Regions from separate parts of the Bacillus sp. THAF10 genome, predicted to be linked through region 4. Evidence: riboswitches for the same ligand, from Rfam matches in the RefSeq annotation. Region 4 holds a riboswitch; each other region holds the start of a gene.
The links. Region 4 has a riboswitch for S-adenosylmethionine ahead of FIU87_RS19915 (LLM class flavin-dependent oxidoreductase). Riboswitches for the same ligand answer to the same signal wherever they lie in the genome.
Positions count from the first base shown of each region.

Region 1: linked by a shared signal. The riboswitch ahead of FIU87_RS07465 (homoserine O-acetyltransferase MetX) and the one ahead of FIU87_RS19915 (LLM class flavin-dependent oxidoreductase) in region 4 are both predicted to bind S-adenosylmethionine.
Region 2: linked by a shared signal. The riboswitch ahead of mtnW (2,3-diketo-5-methylthiopentyl-1-phosphate enolase) and the one ahead of FIU87_RS19915 (LLM class flavin-dependent oxidoreductase) in region 4 are both predicted to bind S-adenosylmethionine.
Region 3: linked by a shared signal. The riboswitch ahead of metK (methionine adenosyltransferase) and the one ahead of FIU87_RS19915 (LLM class flavin-dependent oxidoreductase) in region 4 are both predicted to bind S-adenosylmethionine.

Region 1 covers NZ_CP045403.1:1,414,636-1,419,883, reverse strand. Annotated here, with positions in the region: gene FIU87_RS21380 (DUF6254 family protein) at 224-337, opposite strand; gene FIU87_RS07475 (CPBP family intramembrane glutamic endopeptidase) at 446-1,042, shown strand; gene FIU87_RS07470 (YkvI family membrane protein) at 1,045-2,067, opposite strand; gene FIU87_RS07465 (homoserine O-acetyltransferase MetX) at 2,159-3,241, opposite strand; SAM riboswitch class I at 3,315-3,430, opposite strand; gene FIU87_RS07460 (hypothetical protein) at 3,491-3,769, opposite strand; gene FIU87_RS07455 (polysaccharide deacetylase family protein) at 3,851-4,732, opposite strand; gene FIU87_RS07450 (UDP-N-acetylmuramoyl-L-alanyl-D-glutamate--2,6-diaminopimelate ligase) at 4,945-5,248, opposite strand, start outside.
Region 2 covers NZ_CP045403.1:1,398,287-1,403,534, reverse strand. Annotated here, with positions in the region: gene FIU87_RS07400 (1,2-dihydroxy-3-keto-5-methylthiopentene dioxygenase) at 1-68, opposite strand, end outside; gene FIU87_RS07395 (methylthioribulose 1-phosphate dehydratase) at 87-725, opposite strand; gene FIU87_RS07390 (2-hydroxy-3-keto-5-methylthiopentenyl-1-phosphate phosphatase) at 722-1,387, opposite strand; gene mtnW (2,3-diketo-5-methylthiopentyl-1-phosphate enolase) at 1,384-2,628, opposite strand; SAM riboswitch class I at 2,706-2,808, opposite strand; gene FIU87_RS07380 (pyridoxal phosphate-dependent aminotransferase) at 2,887-4,059, opposite strand; gene FIU87_RS07375 (carbon-nitrogen family hydrolase) at 4,160-4,942, shown strand.
Region 3 covers NZ_CP045403.1:3,125,408-3,130,655, reverse strand. Annotated here, with positions in the region: gene pckA (phosphoenolpyruvate carboxykinase (ATP)) at 1-1,126, opposite strand, end outside; SAM riboswitch class I at 1,470-1,633, shown strand; gene metK (methionine adenosyltransferase) at 1,810-3,009, shown strand; gene abc-f (ribosomal protection-like ABC-F family protein) at 3,206-5,086, opposite strand; gene FIU87_RS21600 (RAxF-45 family protein) at 5,191-5,248, opposite strand, start outside.
Region 4 covers NZ_CP045403.1:3,901,103-3,906,350, reverse strand. Annotated here, with positions in the region: gene FIU87_RS19925 (PTS transporter subunit IIBC) at 1-87, opposite strand, end outside; gene FIU87_RS19920 (hypothetical protein) at 942-1,439, shown strand; SAM riboswitch class I at 1,986-2,088, shown strand; gene FIU87_RS19915 (LLM class flavin-dependent oxidoreductase) at 2,174-3,205, shown strand; gene FIU87_RS19910 (ATP-grasp domain-containing protein) at 3,247-4,209, shown strand; gene FIU87_RS19905 (YjiH family protein) at 4,257-5,248, opposite strand, start outside.

The sequences.
Region 1 (5,248 bases), 1.6 Mb from region 4:
GCTTTTCCTACAAATAATGAAGGAGTTGGGTGTTCGGTATAATTTAATATGGAGGAGGTCCATGGTAAAAAGAGAGACAGAACGTTTGTGGGACAACTGCTTTAAGGTCCCTATCTTGGTTGTCGCGATTAGATGCTTTGCTCAACCAACCAAACAAAATAATTGCCCAGAAAGCTTGTTACCTAACGCTTCCTGGGCTCTCCATATTGAGATTCAATTAAGGTTATTTTCCTTTTCGATCAGCTAATTCTTCAAAGCTCTTCACTTTGCCATGCTGATTTTGGGATTCTTTTCTTACTCTTCTTTGCCTTTCCTGTTGGCTTTTTGATTGTGTCATCTTCTCGCTCCTTTCATCGTTCCCTCCTTCTTAGTATGGTCGTTTCCTGATTTGCATTTTACTGTTAAAATAAGGTTGCAAGGAGTGGAGGGAAACGTTTTGAGAAGCTTGCAATTTGTATTAATCTTTTGGATCTTAGCCTGTACAATGATTAGCTGGAGTTTTTTATCTCCTGACTATTTTTGGATATTATTTCCTTTATCTCTTTTTGTACTAGCTTGTTTTAGTATATATAAGGAGCATAAAAAGGCATTGTTTACTTTATCTAAGTCGACTTTTGTAATAGCTTTGCTTAGTGGAATTGGGATTTATCTTTTCTTCCTTTTAACTTATCTTTTCATAAAACAGGTACCTTACCCAATAATTGTGTATGTAACTGATTTGTATAATTTGGTAGGACCAAAGGAGTGGTGGCATTATGTATTACTTGTCTTTGTTATCATACCTGGTGAAGAATTGTTTTGGAGGGGATTTATCCAAAAGCAACTTAAAGAGTTGGGGCCACTGAGGAGTGTATTAATAGCTGCAGCCTTATACTCATTAGCACATGCGTGGACAGGAAATCCAATGTTAATGGCAGCAGCCTTTACAGGTGGCTCAGCATGGGGGTTTTTATTTTTAAGGACTGGATCATTATCTGTTGTGATTATATCCCATCTGGTATTTGATTTATTACTTTTAGTGCTAGTTCCATTAACATTTTGAGTTTATTTTCTTACAATTAATAACAGCAGAAATGCCATACTAACATAGCCAAAGAAGGGGTATAAATGTTCAATCAGGCTGCCATAGCCTATTTGACTAATCATATAAATGATGGTGACCAACACGAAAGTTATCAGATATTTAGATATCCCCAACATACTTTCCAACTGACGCTGCAATCCAAAGATATCGCTAACTACAGAAGTAAAGATTTCACCATATATTACGAATACATAGATGCCGAAAAAGGACAGCATTCCAAACTTCACCACTTCAGCCATCGGTATCTCAAACGTATGAAAATTTGGTAAGGATGCAATGGAAATATGACAGGAAATTAATATAAAGCACAGGATTAATCCTCCTAGAAATCCCCCACGTTTTATGACCCATTCATCCTTTGCTTCCTTTGCTAACGGAACAAGTACTGGCTGTGCCATGGCAAGATTAAAAGCAACATACATAAACGGTGCCAGCCAACCTTTCATTCCTTCTGAGACCGGCTTTAGAGTCATAAAAGTTAGACCATCCTCAAAAATTGCATGACAAGCGATGAGCAAGCTAAATAAAATCATTACAGGTACTACGATAATATTTACCCCAACAAGCCCTTTGACCCCTCCTATTACAACGGCTACTGCAAGAAACACAGTTAACAAAAGCCCAAGTTGATAGGACCAGCCAAGCTGTTCTTCAAAAACTGCTCCAGCACCAGACAACATCACAGCACCAACTGAAATTAATATTACTAGCATAAACAGATTAACAAATGCACCTGCGGATTTTCCAAATAAGTATTGATTGAATTCATTATAGGAATTAGCTTTTATTCGGCTTGCCATTAGCATCATTTTTGTTCCAAGCCATATAAATAATATCCCACTCATTAAAATCGTAATAAAACCAATCCAACCGTACTGAGTGAAAAACTGAACAATTTCTTTTCCTGTAGCGAATCCTGCACCTACGATTGTCCCTATATAAACAGCACCAATTTGACAAGCACTTAGCCAACTTCTTTTCACCGTTGCCCCACCTTCCGCCGAACTCCAAAATAAAAACCTGCTTGTCTATATATATGAAACAAGCAGGTAGGAAAGAAGGGATATCCTAAATTCAAGTATTATCTTTTTCGATGAGGTTTTTAATGGTGTCTCCCCATTTTTCAAATTCAACTAAAAAGCCATCATGTCCAAACATCGTTTCTACTTCAAGGTGGGTCGAATCCTTGTTTATAGATTGAAGGTACGCTACAGCTTTACTAACCAACGAACCCGGATAAAGCAAGTCTCCTTTAAAGGATATAAAACAAACGGTGGCTGAAATTTCTTTTAACGCATTTTTCCAGCCCTTTCGGTTGTCTCCAATATCAAATTTATCCATGGCATTTAACAATCGTAAGTAGCTATTTGCATCAAATCGACGAGAAAATTTCTGTCCTTGGTACTTTAAATAGGAGTCCACTTGAAATTCATGCTCTTGTTTTTTTTCTCTTTTAAATCGTTCATTAAAGAGTGTATCTGAACGATAGGTAACAAGACCAACCATTCTAGCAATTTCAAGCCCTTTAATCACTGCTCCTTCTTGATAATGGCCATTATCGAACTCTGGATCGTTTATGATTGCTTGCCTTCCAATTACATTATAAGCAAGGGCATAATCAGTAAAATAGGGTGTAACTGCTATTGGAACAATGATTTCAGCAAAATCAGGGTAAAGAATTCCCCATTCCAACACTTGCATACCGCCAAGGGAACCACCGATAATGGCTTTTACATTTTTCACGCCTAAAGTTATTAGTCCTTGATACTGAGCATGCACCATATCACGGATGGTAATGACAGGAAAATCACTACCATATGGTTTTCTTGTCGCAGGATTTATCGATGTAGGTCCTGTTGTTCCATTACAACCCCCGATTACATTCATCGTGATTACTTGAAATTTGTCTGTATCTACATATAGCCCTGATCCAATAAAATCTCCCCACCATCCCGGGTTATCTTGATTCCCAACTGAAACATGATTTCCTGTTAATGCATGACACACAAGAATGGTACCCAGCGTAGGAGTTCCTACTTTTTCATAAGCAATTACTACATCAGAAAGCTCTTCCCCACTTTCTGTTTTAAATTTACCGATGGAGACTGTTCTAATTTCTTTTTGAATGTCTTTTATACTCACATCATTTCCTCTCATTTCTATACATTTTTACATCACATCATACAAATAAAAAAACTCCCTTCCGATAGGAAGAGAGTTTTTTTATCTCCTCTTATCTTTCAGACATACTAGTCTGCAGGATGTAGCACCTTCTCAAGAAATTATTTTTCTTGAAGGGTTGCCGGACGTCTTCGGGCCTGTTCCCTCAGTCACTCTGGATAAGAGTTATACAATTATATTTAGACAGTGTGTTGTGTTAGCTTTTTGCAATTATAGCAATCCCCTTTAAAGAAAGTCAATACCATCTTCCTTCATTCGAAGCCACCGAAAGCCCCTGCTTTTGAATTCAGGTATTAGTTGTGATTTCTTCTTTGGAAATTCCTTTTTAGGGGATTTATGGATGAATTTCACCGAGTTTTTTATTGATTTATGTGCAAATTCAGCTTCTGCCACAATACGTTCTTCAAACTTCTCATTTGCCTTCTCTACTTTGTTTTTTGACTGACAAGCTGAAACGTTAAACAATAGAACAATGGAAAATAGACAATGAAAAATACAGGTCACGATTATTTACCTCCCAAATTTATCGTCACCTGTAGCACATTGAATATGCGCTTCTTCTTCATTTGTTACAGAACTGTAAAACTACTTTAATCTATATTCATGTAAATGAACAAATTGGAAACCTAAATTTATTAATTCTAAAACAGCTTCCTTTACACCGTCTGCGGTTTCGCTTTCAGGGTGATTCATGTGCAAAATAATAACGGAGCCTGCGGTGGCACTTTTCATGGAATCGACTACTTGTTCTTTTGAAAATGTCGCTCCTGCGTCTCCAATCACATCAAAGTTCACCACTTCCAAATGAAGATCTTCTGCAATTTTTACTGCAACATCGTCATAAAAGGCAGTTCCAGAACGATAATATTGCGGGAACTTCCCTGTCAGCTCAAAAATTTTTAACTGATTTCCCATGATTTCTTCTACAATTTCCTCTTTACTAGTAGTACTTTCTATCCCCCATGCGCTACGTCTAGAAACGGCAAGAGGTTTATGTTCGGTTCCATGATTTTGAATGGTAAACAAAGGATTTGCTGCGAGCTCTAGAAAAATGTCGCGGTTTGCATCTATCCATCTTGCATTAATAAACAAATCAGCCTTAATGTTATGTGTGATAAGGAAATGAATTAGCTCTTCGTCAAAGCCGCTGCCTGTCTCCCCGCCACAAGCATCCAGGGTAAGAGCAATTACCTTATCTTTTGTATCCAATTTTGTTTTTACACCACTAACGTATTCCGAGAATTCTGTCGGTTCTGCATACACTTGTCCAGAGACCTCATGCGCTCGCTGTGTCCATTCATTTCTTACCGTTACATTATGTTGATCTAACCAATAAAACTCTTTCCTTGCTTTACCTCTCTCTAATAAAGGTGCTTCTTCGACTATGGTTACTGCCTGATCTGTCTGTTTTGCACAACCAACTACAATCATGAAAATAATGAAAAAGATAAGGGTTTTTTTCAACAAGAAGCTTCCATCCTTTGTGTTTTTTACAAAAATATTTCTATACCAACGTTGCTGTCGTGTTCTTTTCGTGGAGAAAGTTTTAACCAAGTGGTTTAAAATGGCTTAAAGTGTTAATTGCCAACAATCTTTTAAATCAGATACAAAAAAGAAGACTAGCTGTTGGTTCACGTATTTGTGAACCAACCTTCTAGTCAGTAAATAGTTCCAATCATCTATGTTGTAGGTATTTTATCTGTTAATGGGAAGGCTTTTACTGCATTTAACGTGATTTCTTTTTCATCAAACGGGACTACTTCTTTTCCAACTAACTGATAATTTTCATGTCCCTTTCCTGCTATAAGGATAACATCACCACTCCCTGCAAGTTCAACCGCTCGGGTAATGGCTTCTTCTCTATCAGGAATACATTCATAGTTGTCATGAACGGAGCCAGCTGCCATCATCTCGACGATTTCTTCTCCAGGCTCATCAAGCGGGTTATCTGTTGTATAAATGACAAAGTCTGACTTCTCTGTT
Region 2 (5,248 bases), 1.6 Mb from region 4:
AGAAATGCTTCTACCTGCTCCTTGCCACTTATTCTCTCACCAGTGTTATGTACTCTTATTTCTGCCATTAGTAATTCCTCCTTCTATTAAATTGATATTTTAGTTGGTAACAAGTTTTGGAGACTTAGTAGCTTTAATTGGTAGGAAAATAAAAACTCCCATGCCTCCAACTGTTTTTTCGCCTCAAATGCTGTTTTTCCCCACACCGTAATGCCATGATTTCTTATTAAAACAGCCCCATTATCCTTGTTTACATAACTTGTAAAAGCTAAAGCTAGCTTAGGGATATCGGCATAATTTTCAATAATAGGAATGGTGATTTCTCCATCCTCATCCCAAATTCCAAAAGCTTTAATTATCTCTTGCCCCTTAAATGTAATTTTCCCTCGGTCACCATACAGTTCTGATATCACATTATTGTCTACTGTATGAACATGCAGGGAGCAACCTGCATTTGTATGTTGATACACTTCTAAATGAAGCAGTGTTTCAGCAGATGGCTTTAACGTACTTGTTTCAATTGCCTTTCCATGCTCATCAACTAATAAAAAATCCTCCACTGTTCGTTTCCGTTTATCCTTCCCGCTTGAAGATACCAAAAAACGTAAGGGGTCATCTGATACCTTGATTGACAAATTTCCACTTGTACCCATAAACCAATCTCTTTGGGCAAGCTCTGCTTTTACCTCACTAAGCTCATTCCATTTTTGAATGAAGGTGCTCATGCCCTCACCTCGCTCTTTTTAAGGATTTCCATCACATCAAAAAACGTTTCAAAGCTAGAAAAAGGAATGCCCAAGTTTTTGCATTTGTCTGCTAGAAAGTCTCTGGCAATTACTTGATCTGCAAGCCTTGCAGCCTCTAAGTCTGTAATCGAATCGCCGATTACAATGATACGGTCATTTTCCTTACATAGACTTCTTATGATAGTTGGCTTACAGCACCCACAATCGTTTTCACAACTATTATCACAGGTGTGCGGCCAAACGATGCTAATTTGATTTTGTGAGAAATCAGAGCTGTTACAATAGATGTCCTCACTACTGATATAGCTGGCTAAAATGGGTTCTACAAAAAAATCGATTCCACCTGAGACAACGTACAAAGGAATATTCTTTTCCTTTGCATAAGAAACAAATTCAGCAAAGCCTTCTCTTATTTCCGCATGTTTCATAATAAAATTCTTAATGTCCTGTTTCTTAGAGGAAGGCAGTAAAGCAAACATCTTGCCAACTCCCTCTTTTATGGAGACTTCTTGGGCTAACACTTGATTCTTAATACCGTCCCATTCTGGGGGAGCAAACTCTTTCATAATGGCAATAATATTGTCACTGTTAGTAATTGTCCCATCAAAGTCACAAAAAATGATTGGTTGCTTGGTTGTCATTGTGCGACCTCAACATTACCCCATTGTTCAAGGGCAATTTTCAATTCCTCATGAGTAGAGGCATAGTTTTCTAACAGCTCACCAGCTAACACCGCTTCTACAGCTTGACGGAATGCTTTTCCTCCTGAAGCTGCACCAAGCTTATGTCCATGAATTCCTCCGCCTGCATTTATAATGGCATCCTTCCCAAAGTCTTGATATAAAAGAGGTACAAGACCCGGATGGATTCCTGCAGATGGTACTGGAATTGTCTTTTTCACATGTGCCTCCTCCAAGGTTAGGGCATCACGAATTCCTAAAGCCTGTTCTTTCGGTAGTGCGACACTTCCATATGGGGACGGAAATAACGAAAAATCTGCACCTGCGTACCTCAAAAGCTTTCCTAGTAGCAATTCATTTGAAATTCCATAAAATTCAGATGGAGTAAGGGCCCCACTTACAGCAGGATGAGCCATGATTGGAATAGAAATTTCCTTTTCCTCTACAAGCGCTTGTAGAGTGTCTAAACCATAGGAAAAAACATTAAACAAAAGTGCATCTGCCCCAAGCTCAGCTGCGCGCTTTGCTTTTTCTTTTAACTCAAATGTTCTACCGGTTAAATTAACGGCGTATCTTGCCCTGTGACCTGTTTCTTCGTAAACTTCCTCAAGCGCAATTTTCCCTTCTGTTATTCTTTTTTCAAATGGAGTGAAGTCGTTTTCAAAAAGAATCTCATCATCCTTAATAAAATCTACTCCTCCTTTTGCTTGCTCCTTTAACTGGTGGATAAGATAGTTCATATCTCTGCCAATGACACCTTTAAAAATACTCATGACAAACGGCCGATGAAAAACGCCAGTTAATTCTCTAAGACCAGTAATGCCAAGCTTTGGCCCTGGAAATGCTTGTTTTAGTTGCTCGTTAAACGTTAAGTCTATCAGCTTTATCTCCCCATCCAAGGAAAGCTTTCCGAAAACTGTCGTTAGAATTGCTGGAAGATCATTACTAAAGTTCCAAGCAGGGTAAGCAATTTGGATAATTCCTCTCGTGATGTTCTTATGCAAATAGCTGTTAACGACTTCGCTCGGTTCTAGCTCTTTTACACTTACCACTTTTCCTTTATGTTTTTTTAATTGTTCTTTTTCAAGCTGCGGTAAATCGGTCCAAGATCCGATTGTTAAGCCAAGCGCGATACCTTCTGCCTTTTTTTCAAGGTTTCCTTTATGATCATGAATCAGGTAAGTTGCGATTATTTCACTCATGTTCTTCATCCTTTCAACATGCTCTATAAAAAACAAAAAACCCCTTCGCTAAAGAAGAGGTTAGGTTATCTAACATCCTCTTATCTATCAGCGATTTGCTGCAAGAATTAGCACCGTGCTTGTAAAAAGTCGGTTGCCGGGTTTCATAGGGCTAGTCCCTCCACCTGCTCTTGATAAGATTGAATTAGGTTTTGATCATTTTTTTATAAAATCTAGTTGCGATTATGCCATCATTTCACGTGGATGTCAACAGAAATTTCAGAATATCTTCAACTCTCTGATTCTTTTTATTGCTTCTTTCAGCCTTTCCTCTTCTGTAAGCAATCCCACTCGGACGTACCCTTCTCCGTACTTCCCAAATCCAACTCCAGGTGCAACTACAACATGCGCCTCATGTAAAAGCTTGTCTGCAAAGGTAACAGATGTGTACCCATCAGGAACCTTTAACCAAGCGAAAAAAGATCCCTTAGGAGCTGTAACTTCCCAACCAAGTTGTTGAAGACCTTCGATTAGGATATTTCTTCTTTTCTCATACAAATTCACTAAATCCATCACACATTTTTGTGAATCTAATAGCGCTGTTGCTGCCGCCTCTTGAACTGCTCCAAATAAACTCACATAAAGGTGATCTTGCAAAAGATTTATGCTTGAAATAACATTTTCGTTTCCAATTGCGAAACCTACACGCCACCCTGCCATATTAAAAGTTTTAGATAGTGTATAGATTTCAATCCCCACTTCTTTTGCACCTTCTGTTTGTAAAAAGCTAATTGGCTTTTCTCCATCAAAGCCTATGGCACCATAAGCAAAATCATGAACCACACAAATATTATGCTTGGTGGCAAGCTCCACAGTTTGTTCAAAGAATTGTTTGTTCGCAACCGCTCCTGTTGGATTGTTTGGATAGTTAAGAAACATGAGTTTTGCTTTTTCTAAAACATCTGCCTCTAACTCTTCATAGTTTGGTAAAAAATGATATACTTCTTGTAACGGCATATATTCCATTTTTGCCTTTGCAAGCGCGACACCAGACCAATAATCAGGATAACCTGGGTCAGGAACAAGGACGGTATCCCCTTCATTTAACAAGCATAAAGGGATTTCCACTAGGCCTGCTTTCCCCCCAAAAAGAACTGCCACTTCCTTTTCTGGATCAAGATCCACGTCATATTCCCTTTTGTAGAATGACGCGATGGCTTCTTTCAAAAATGAGTGCCCTCTAAACGGGGAATATTTATGGTGATGTGGCTTTTGAACAGCGTTCTGTAAGGAGTTTACAATATGTTCAGGCGTTGGCTGGTCAGGATTTCCCTGTCCTAGATTAATAACATCATGACCCTGAGCCATTACTTTTCCCACTTTTTTCACTAAAGAGGCAAAAAACTGTACCGGAAGGGAATCTAAAAGTTCAGATTGTTGGAAATTCTTCATTTAGTCCACCTACTTAAAAAATTCTTGAAATCCTAGTCACAAATCATATATTGTTAGAATCAACTTGTAAAGCATTTTTTTCTATAAGGGAGGAAAGATTATGAGCTGGAAAATTGCTTGTATTCAATTTGATATAGCTTTTGGAGATCCTGAAAAAAACATTGATAAAGTGTGTGAATTAATAAAGAAAGCTGGGGAAGAACACCCTGATATAATCGTGCTTCCTGAGCTATGGTCGACAGGCTATGATTTAGAACGACTTGATAAAATAGCGGACTCTGGTGGTTTCGTAACAACAAAGTTACTCAAATCAGCTGCAAAAGAAGTTGGTGCACATATTGTTGGGGGCTCTGTTGCCAAAAAAACAAATAAGGGAATTTATAATACGATGTTAACAGTAAATAAAGACGGAGAAGTGGTCGGAGAATATAGCAAGCTTCACTTGTTCAGACTCATGGATGAACACCACTTTTTACAACCCGGAAAAACAGACGGGCTTTTTGAGCTAGATGGCGAAGCTTGTGCAGGCTTCATCTGCTATGATATAAGATTTCCTGAATGGATTCGCGCCCATACAACGAAACAGGCAAAAGCGATTTTCGTCGTTGCAGAATGGCCACTTGCGCGCGTGGAACACTGGCGAACGTTACTAATTGCACGAGCAATTGAAAATCAATGTTATGTGATTGCTTGCAACCGTTCAGGCGCAGATCCGAAAAACACCTTCGCAGGGCATTCCATGATTATTGATCCTTGGGGAGAAATTTTGGCTGAAGCAGGTGAAGAAGAAGAAATTATTACAGCCACTGTAGACTTAGCAAAAGTCGATGAAGTACGAAAAAAAATTCCAATCTTTGAAGATAGAAGACCACAATACTATTAATATCAAAAGCGAAATGCGCCCGTTTTGCGACGTACAATCTTTGTCTAGTTGCAGCGGCTGAACAAGCCGCTTCACTTTTTGTCGCACTGAGCCGTATGAGATAAAGAAAACACGAAGAGCACGAGCGTCGATGTTGCCTTATCGTAAGGAGGCGAGGGAAGTTTGCTAGTCGCAGGCGCATGGAGCTTGATGTATCAAAAGCGAAATGCGCCCGTTTTGCGACGTACAAACTTTGTCTAGTTGCAGCGGCTGAACAAGCCGCTTCACTTTTCGTGGCACTGAACCGTATGAGATAAAGAAAACACG
Region 3 (5,248 bases), 780 kb from region 4:
GCTTACTTGTATATCCACTTAAGAAGTGGAACATTGCTTGTTCTTTAGAAAGTTTGCTGATTGGAGGCAGTACGCCTGTCGCATCAGCAGTTAAGAATACGATAGTAGTTGGGTGTCCTGCGATACTTGGTTGAACAATGTTTGTCATCGCATCAAGGGAGTACGCAGCACGTGTATTTTCAGTTAAGGTAGAGTTATCATAATCAGCGAGACGAGATTGACCGTCAATGACCACATTTTCTAAAACAGATCCAAAGCGGATGGCATCGAAAATTTGTGGTTCTTTTTCACGAGTTAACCCGATGCATTTTGCATAGCAGCCACCCTCGATATTAAACACACCAGTGTTTGACCATCCGTGCTCATCGTCTCCAATAAGCTTACGGTTAGGGTCAGCGGATAAGGTTGTTTTACCAGTACCGGATAAACCGAAGAATAGGGCGACATCACCTTCACGACCAACATTTGCAGAACAGTGCATTGGCATGATGCCGTTTTCAGGTAGTAAGTAGTTCATTACAGAGAAAATGGACTTTTTCATTTCTCCTGCATACTCTGTACCACCGATCAGGACAATACGCTTGCTGAAGGAAATGATAATGAAAGCTTCAGAGTTAGTACCATCTACAGCTGGGTCTGCTTTAAAATTTGGGGCAGAAATGACGCTGAATGCGGTTTCATGTTTTGCCAGCTGTTCTTCATCTGGACGAATGAACAATTGTTGTGCGAAAAGGTTGTGCCATGCAAATTCATTGATAACTTGGATTGGTAATTGATACTTCTCATCTGCACCAGCGAAGCCTTTGAAGACAAAAATTTCATCCTTTTGTTCTAAGTATGAAAGTACTTTATGATATAAAGCGTCAAAAACTTCTTCAGAAATAGGAGTATTTACACTACCCCAGTCAATTTTTTCTTTACTGATTGCTTCTTCCACAATAAACTTATCTTTAGGGGAGCGACCCGTGTATTTGCCAGTCGTTGCCACGACAGCACCAGTTGATGTTAAGCTGCCTTCGTTTCGGCTTAAGACTTTCTCCACTAATTGAGGAACAGACAGCTGTACCTGAACATTGCTTCCGTAAACTAATTTTGTCAACCCATTATCGATACCAACCGTTTTCATCATGGATAACTCTCCTTCAATTTATATATTAAATTAGTTGTTTTTCTTATCTGTTAAAAAGTATAACACATTTAACTTAATAGTCCATACTAATTAGGTTATTTTATGAAAATAAATCGTAAATCGTTAACATTTTGTGAAAAAAAGGCTTATTCAACGGTAATGTAACCGCTTTATTTCATTTGTTCTACAAGCAGAGTAACATGTTTTCATAGTGTTGGCGAATCTAAAGAAACACTAATGGAAGGCATGTATTTTTTTCCTGTAATTCCTTGTCGAATTCTTTGTCTTTTTTGTTGACATAGAAGGTTTTCCTACGATAATATAAAACCTTGAACGGATACTCTTATTCCGAGCTGGTGGAGGGGCAGGCCCTATGAAACCCAGCAACCTGCTCAAAGGATGAGCGAGCGCGAAATAGCACGCCGCTATGATTTTTAGACCAAGTATGGTCGCTTGAGAAAAGGTGCTAAACCTGAGCAAGGCACAGACCTTGACCGATAAGAGTGAAAGGCTGATTCTCGAACTTAAACCTTTCCTCAAATTTTGTGGGAAGGTTTTTTCTATTTTTACACAAGCTAACAACGTACATCACATAGGAACTGAGATCCGTATCAACTATAACAATTGTACGTGAAGAGGGGTAAGCTGCTTTTCATCTACAAAAGGAGGAACTTTTTTTAATGACTAAGCAACGTCGTTTATTTACTTCTGAGTCCGTAACGGAAGGACATCCGGATAAAATTTGTGACCAAATTTCTGATTCTATTCTAGATGCTATCCTGACAAATGATCCAAACGCACGTGTGGCGTGTGAAACATCTGTCACAACAGGATTGGTATTAGTTGCTGGAGAAATTACAACTTCTACTTATGTAGATATCCCAAAAATCGTACGTGAAACCATTCAAGGTATTGGTTACACGCGTGCAAAATATGGTTTTGATGCAGAAACTTGTGCAGTTTTAACTTCCATTGATGAGCAATCTGCAGATATCGCAATGGGTGTTGACCAAGCGTTAGAAGCGCGTGAAGGCCAAATGACTGATGCGGAAATCGAAGCAATCGGTGCTGGTGACCAAGGTTTAATGTTCGGATTTGCGTGCAATGAAACAAAAGAATTAATGCCGCTTCCAATCTCTCTTGCTCACAAGCTATCTCGTCGTTTAACAGAAGTAAGAAAAGATGATGTTCTTCCTTACTTACGTCCTGATGGAAAAACGCAAGTAACGGTAGAGTATGATGAAAACGATAAGCCTGTTCGCATCGACACCATCGTTATTTCTACGCAACACCACCCAGAGGTTTCTCTAGACCGTATTCAACGCAACATTAAAGAGTACGTGATTAAGCCTGTCGTACCTGCTGAGTTAATTGATGAGAACACAAAATACTTCATTAACCCAACTGGCCGTTTCGTAATTGGTGGACCTCAAGGGGACGCTGGTTTAACAGGACGTAAAATCATCGTTGATACGTACGGTGGATATGCTCGTCACGGTGGGGGAGCATTCTCTGGTAAGGATGCAACAAAAGTGGACCGCTCTGGTGCTTACGCTGCTCGTTATGTAGCGAAAAACATTGTAGCAAGCGGATTAGCTGACAAATGTGAAGTTCAATTAGCATACGCAATTGGTGTAGCACAACCAGTTTCCATTGCCGTTGATACATTTGGAACTGGCAAAGTTTCTGAAGAGAAGCTAGTGGAGCTTGTACGTAATAACTTCGACCTTCGTCCAGCTGGAATCATCAAAATGCTAGACCTTCGTCGTCCTATCTACAAGCAAACAGCTGCTTACGGACATTTTGGCCGTAACGATCTTGACCTTCCTTGGGAGCAAACAGACAAAGCTGACACACTGAAAGAGCAAGCAAACGCATAATATAGAAAAAACCCCGCTGTGTTGGCGGGGTTTTTTCTATAGGATGTATTCGTAAATTTTGTTGCTGTTGCGTATAGATATGACATCCGTAATCAACGTTGCTATCGTGCTCTTTTCGTGGAGGGAGATTTAAACATGTGGCAATATTTCTTCGAATAAAGAAGGAAAAACAACAATCTTCTAGAAAAGAGCCTTTCTATATTACTTCTTCAAGCTTTTGATAAATTTGTTCCTGCTGAGCTACCATAGATTCCAGCTCTTGCTGTAAATGCTGCAGAGTTTCTAAATCCTGTTCCACACTCATCTTTTCCTCAATTAGCAGAATGTCATGTTCTATCTTCTCTAATTGTTGCTCCAAGCATTCTAATGAAGGCTCTGGAGTTATTTTTCGTTTTGGAGAAACACTGATTTTCTTTTTACGTTCTTGTCGCTCAGTCACTATAAGGGAGAGTTTTTCCTCCCGTTTTTGCTTCGCATACTGATAATTTCCTTCGTAGATAGTTAGCTTACCTTCCTCTAGCCAGCATGTTTTTTCGAAGAATTTATTTAAAAAATACCTGTCATGAGAAACAGCAAGGATGGTACCATCAAAGTCCTCCAAAGCATCTTCAAGTACTTCCCTTGAATCGATATCCAGATGGTTGGTGGGTTCATCTAATATCAACAGGTTTATGTCTTGATGCATCAGTTGTGCCAGTCGAAGTCTCATTTTTTCCCCACCACTCAAATTTTCTACCTTTTTAAATACAGCACTTCCATAAAACAAAAATTTGGCCAGCACATGTCTTGCTTGTTCTAGTGTGATAGAAATGTCTTCCCTAAATGCCTCGATTAGCGTTTGATTAGGGTTATCTTCATACACATGCTGAGACAGATAACCAATTTTCACGTTGCTACCAAGTTGAACATGACCACTGTCTGAGGGAAGGTCACCGAGCATTATTTTTAGAAGCGTGGATTTTCCAGAGCCGTTTTGCCCAATTATTGCCGCTCTTTCTTGAAAATAAATGGCAAGATTAATTTCTTGAAACAGCCTTTTATTGCCAAATGATTTCCCCACTCTTTCTAGAACAACCACGTCCTTGCCGCTACGATCGCCTCCATCAAACTGAAGTCCCATTGTTTTCTTTTCCAGTGTAGGGCGCTTAAGCTTTTCTATCCTATCTAATGCCTTTTCCATGCTTTTGGCACGACGGTGCATGGCGGCGTTTGGCGGGTTGCTTTGATTGGCCCATTCTTTTAATCTTTTAATCGCTTCTTTCATCTTTTTGATTTTTTTCTGTTGTTCTTGATAGGCGGCAAACTCCAGTAGTAAACGTTCTTCTTTTTCCTTAACAAAACCAGAGTAGTTTGTGTGATATACATGTACTTCACCATCGTCTAAATCCAATATCTTTGTGGCAACTTCGTCAAGAAAATATCGATCATGGGAGATGGTCACTACCGTACCAGGGTATTCTTTCAGATATTGCTCCAACCATTCCACAGCAAAGATGTCCAGGTGATTGGTTGGCTCATCTAATAGCAACACATCAGGATTTTGGAGCAGAATATAACCGAGACAGATTTTTGTCTGTTCTCCGCCACTTAACGTGGAAAAAGGTTGAGGGAGAAGATCGGTTATTTTAAGGCCATTTGCTATCCGTGAGATGGTCGCTTCCATTTCGTATCCACCTAAAAACCCAAAGCGATCTTGTAAAATACCATACTCCTGCATGATTTTATTCAACTGGTATTCTTCTGTTACCATCGTCATTTGTTCTTCCAAGGCACGGAGCTTTGATTGAAGCTCTACCGTTTCTGCAAATGCAGAGCGTAATACCTCCTCACCAGTTGTATTAGAAGGAAAGGAAGGAATTTGTGCCAGGTATCCAATTTTGGTGCCTTTTTTTATGTGAATGGCTCCTTTATCAGGGGCTTCGAATCCACTAATTAGTTGAAAGATGGTCGTTTTGCCACTACCGTTTCTGCCTACCAATCCAATGCGCTCATGTTCATGTATCTCTAGAGAAATATTGTCAAAAACAAGGCTCCCTGCAAAGCTTTTCGATATATTATTTAACGTACAAATCATCATTTTCATGTTCTCCTTTATTTATAATAAAAGCACAAAAAAACCATGAGTAAGAAGAAGACTTCTTTCCCATGGTTTATATGCTTAGAGGGGTGAAAGATCTCTTACTATCTGTTATTCCTATTCAGCTGCTTAAAAATGGACAGACCCGTCCCGTTAGCAGCT
Region 4 (5,248 bases):
AATTCCGGCAGCAGGCATTACAGCTACCACTACTAGCAATGCTTTCCCGAATTTCTGCCAAAAATCAAAAGACAAAAGATTCTTCATGTTAACAGCCTTCTTTCATTGTGAAGTTATATTTTCTTAAGCAGCGTCCAGCTCCATGCGCCTGAGACTAGCAAATTTCCCACGTCACCTTAAGATAAGGAAACACGAAAAAGCTATCACTCTTCGTGTTTTCTTTATCTCATACGACTCAGTGCAACGAGCCGCAGCAACTAGACAAAGTTTGTACGTCTCAAAGCGGGCGCATTCCGCTTTTGATGTGAAAACGAATTCATTTTTGTGCAAAGGACGTTACTTGTGGTGCAACCGTTTGCATTCTCCTATTCTATGAAATATCCACTCCAATTGCAAGAGGAAAATAATATTATCTATGAAATTAACATATCGGACCCCAATAGGTAAAATGTTATATTTGGAAAACAAAAGTGAGGAAGGAATTTTTAAAACGCAAACTTTGTTGCTATTGCGTATAGTTAAGCGACACGAGATGAACGCTGCTGTCATGCTCTTTTTGTAGAGGCAGTTTTAAATAAGTGTCCATTTTTTCTTCGCTTACCGATTGGAAAAAGTCTTAAAGCTGCCTTTTACCTTATATTTAGCACCAACCTTTTAGAAAAGAGCTTAATAAAAAAACCTATACATGGCAGCAAATTCCTAGTACACTATTGTCGTACTTTTAACTGAAGGTTGGTTACGTAAACTACTTGCTACTGCTTATAGGTAATGCACGCGAGATCAAAGTCGCTTTCGTTTTCTTATCGTTGACGAAAATTTAAACACGTGGCAATTTTTCTTCTCATAAAGATTGGAAAAGTCTTAAAGCGAACTTTTTCCAGGTTTATAGCACCAACCTTTTAGGAAAGAGACTACCTGAAAAAAAGGAGAATTTAATATATATGAAATGGATTATTAGTGTTATTTTAGGAAGCTTGCTTGTTTTAGTTGCTTGTTCTGATGATACGTTAAAAACAGAATCAGAACCCGCTACCTCCACAAGTGAAAAGGAAAATGGGGAAGATCATATCAATTACTTAATGAACCTGCAGATGGAAATGATCTCAGTCGTGAGAAAGCATGTAAAAACGGTTTCCGCTTATGAGGTATCTCAAGGGGAGACTGGTGACCGAGATGAAGCAGTACAAGCAAGTAATCGCATTGCAAACGAATTAAGGGGAATTGAAGTTCCTGCCGAAATTAATTCTGCACTTCAAACGGATATGAAGGATTCGATTGAGCTTTTGGCGCTTTATTTTGAGGAACGTGCTGCGGCGATTAGCTCAGGTGAAGACAAAGCAGATATGGAAGCTGCATTAGGTGAATTTCATGAAAAAATTGGTGCCACGTTTGAAAGCGTCGGCCTCCTCGCTCCTAATTTTGGAAAAGATCTTTATTAAAAAGACACTTTTCGATAAAAATTATTGGAGGCTGGGACAAAAGTGTTTTAGCCTAAGTAAAAACCGAACTGATTTGAGTATTTGATCAAATCAGTTCGGTTTTTTTTAGTATTAAAATATGCTTTTACTCTTTAGACGACACCAGCGGTTGATTGGAGAGCAAGACGTAGACTCCTGCTTAAAGAAGTGGCCAATGTGAGACCCCGCAGGCGATGCCGAGGAGGCTCACGGGTCACCCGCGGAAAGCGAAGTCTTGCACGGAAATCAATAGCGGTATTTAATGTCGGCATTACTATTGTTCGTCTTTTTGTTTGTGTTTTTAAGTTTTGTCCCAGCCTTTTTTTATGTTAAGGAAATTGTGGATAGGGGGAATATCCGCAGAAATGGGAGTTTATCCTTCAAAACGAAGGACTTATCCGCAAAAAAACAAATTTCAGCAAAGTTGCCCTACCATGAATAGTCCAATGTGTTATTTAGGCACACGAAAGACTTGTCGAAACCCTAGTTTCGTGATAGGATTAATTTAAATTAATTTAATAGTAAGACTTCTTATCGAGAGAGGTGGAGGGACTGGCCCTGTGAAACCCGGCAACCACACGTATGTGTAGGTGCTAAATCCAGCAAGACAAACGTTCTTGAGAGATAAGCAGATGTGACGGTTTTATACTCAAACTTCTTCTTATCGGAGAAGTTTTTTGTTTGTCAAAAAGACAATGCAGAAGGGGCGAAGAGCGATGAGGTTTGGGTTTTGGCTGCCGATATTTGGTGGGTGGCTACGGAATGTGGAGGATGAGCAAATGCCTCCCACGTTTGAGTATGCAAAGAAAGTGATACAGCAAGCGGAAAAGCTTGGCTATGATACGACGCTGATTGCTGAATTGTTTTTAAATGATATTAAAGGACCTGAGGAAGATATGCTGGAGGCTTGGTCGACGGCAGCTGCGCTTGCTGCAGTGACGGAAAAAATGGAAATTATGACTGCGATTCGTCCCGGCTTTCATAACCCTGCCATAGCTGCAAAGGCAGCGGCAAATATCGACCACATTAGTAATGGACGTTTCACCCTCAATGTTGTGTCAGCGTGGTGGGAAGAGGAAGCTCGTCAATATGGGGCGATTTTTACCGAGCATGATGAACGCTATGATCGCACAAAAGAATTTATTGATGTGTTAAAGGGCCTGTGGACGGAGGATTCCTTTAGCTACGAAGGACAATTTTATCAGCTCAAGGACACCAAGCTATTTCCAAAGCCTGTGCAACGGCCAAATCCGATTCTTTATGCTGGTGGAGAAAGTCCAAAGGGCAAGGAGGTTATCACGTCGCATTGTGATGCCTATGTGATGCATGGCGGCACAGCGGAAGAGGTCTCTGTAAAAATCACTGAGATGAAATCTAGAAGAGAACAAGCGAATATGCTCCCTTTTCAATCCTTTGGTATGGCGGCTTATGTGATTTGCCGTGACACGGAGGAAGAAGCGCAAGAGGAGCTAGCCAGAATTACGCATGTAAAAGAATCAGCTGCCTACGCGGGCTTCAAAGATTTCACAAGTAAATCCCAGCTGGAGCAACAAATACAGCTTCAGGATTATTCGGTATCAAACCGTGGACTGCGACCAAATTTAGTCGGTACACCAGAACAAATTGCTGCAAGAATAAAAGAATACGAGACTGTAGGCGTTGATTTGCTCTTGCTTCAATTTTCCCCACAGCTGGAGGAAATGGAGCGCTTTGCGAACCAAGTGATGCCCCTTGTTAACAAAAAATAGAATGATTGAAACAACTTATGCAGAAATTGGAGGCGGACACCGTGAAGAAGATTTATATTATTCATGAAAATAGAGAATGGACCACTCACCTTACCAATCGCTTGGAGGAGCTTGGACTACCCTATGAAGAGTGGCATTTGAATGAGGGGATCGTGCCTTTGACAGAGGCACCACCAGAAGGGATTTTTTATAACCGGATGAGTGCTTCCTCGCACACGAGAAACCATCGTTTTGCTCCGGAACTGACTGGTGCGGTATTAAGCTGGTTGGAATTCCATGATAGAAAAGTTTGGAATGGCAGCAGGGCACTACAATTAGAATTAAGTAAAGTGAATCAATATACTGCACTTGAAAAAGCTGGGGTGAAAACACCGAAAACGATTGCGGCAGTTGGAAAGGAAAACATTCTAGATGCGGCAAAGAGAATTGGCACAACCTCCTTTATCACGAAGCATAATCGCGCAGGAAAAGGGCTTGGGGTGCAATTATTCCATTCCACAGCTGCCTTAGAAGAATACCTTCAAGGTCCGAATTTTGAAGAGCCTGTGGACGGGATTACCCTCATTCAGGAATACATCGAGGCCCCAGAGCCGTATATCACGCGCTGTGAGTTTATTGGTGGGAAATTTGTCTATGCAGTACAGGTGGATACGTCTGAAGGCTTTGAGCTGTGCCCAGCAGATGCTTGCCAAATCGGAGATCTCTTTTGCCCAGTTGGAGAAGAGGTCGAGGAAAAACCAAAGTTCCAAATTATTGATCGCTTTAACGATCCAATCCTTGAAAAATATGAACAGTTTTTGCAAGACAATGACATCCAAGTGGCGGGCATTGAATTTATCCGTAACAAAAACGGTGAGATTTTCACCTATGACGTGAACACCAACACAAACTACAATGCAGATGCAGAAAAAGCTGCCGGAAGATTCGGTATGCTCGAGCTTGCGACACTGTTAGGTCACGAGCTAGTAAAGGTTAGCGAAAAAACGCTACACCCTCAAAAGTAAACAAAAAAGCCTGCGACGTCTTGTGGAACGTCCAGGCTTTTTTATGTTTAAAAGAAGAATAAATGTGCCATTAATGCGATAACTGGCAGCGTGATGAGGGTACGTAAAATAAAGATAACAAAAAGCTCCCATAGTGATACAGGTACTTTCGATCCTAAAATAACCCCACCTACCTCAGAAAGATAAATAAGCTGAGTGACGGACACTGCTGCAATTACAAAGCGTGTCAGTTCACTTGGAATGTCTGTTGCCAGTACAGATGGCAGGAACATATCCGCAAAACCAACAATCATCGATTCAGATGCTAATTGGGCATCTGGTATTTGTAGAAGCTGTAATAGAGGAATAAACGGCATCCCAAGCCATGTGAATAGCGGAGTGAATTCCGCTAAAATTAATGCGATAGTTCCAAATGCCATCACGATTGGCGCTACACCCATCCACATATCAAGGACGTTGCGGAAGCCATCACGGAAGAACGCTCCAACACTTTTATTTTGAGAAGCGCGTTCTACCGCTTGTTTATACCCCCATTTTAGTGGAGAGTAGCCAGATGGAATTAGTTCTTTATCACTCTGTTCTTCCCCGTTGTAGTAAGTATCAGGCTTTCTGGATAAAGGCGGAATTCTAGGCATGATAATGGCTGCGACTAATCCTGCCACTGCGACAGTAATATAGAACGGTACAAACATGTTTCCTAATTTCACTTGAGAAATAACAACAAGACTAAAGGTGATGGAAACAACAGAAAAGGTTGTCCCGATTACGGCAGCTTCCCGTTTCGTATAAAAGCCTTCCTCATATTGCTTACTTGTTAACAAAACTCCAATTGTTCCGTCTCCCAACCAAGATGCAAGTGCATCGATGGAGGAGCGTCCAGGTAGCTTGAAAACTGGTCGCATAAGCTTTGTAAGCAGTGCTCCGAAAAGCTCTAATAGACCAAAGTTTAAGAGCAATGGTAAAAATAATCCTGCAAAAAAGAAAACGGTAAGAAGGATTGGAAGTAGATCAAATAATAAAAGTCCACCAGTATATTCGT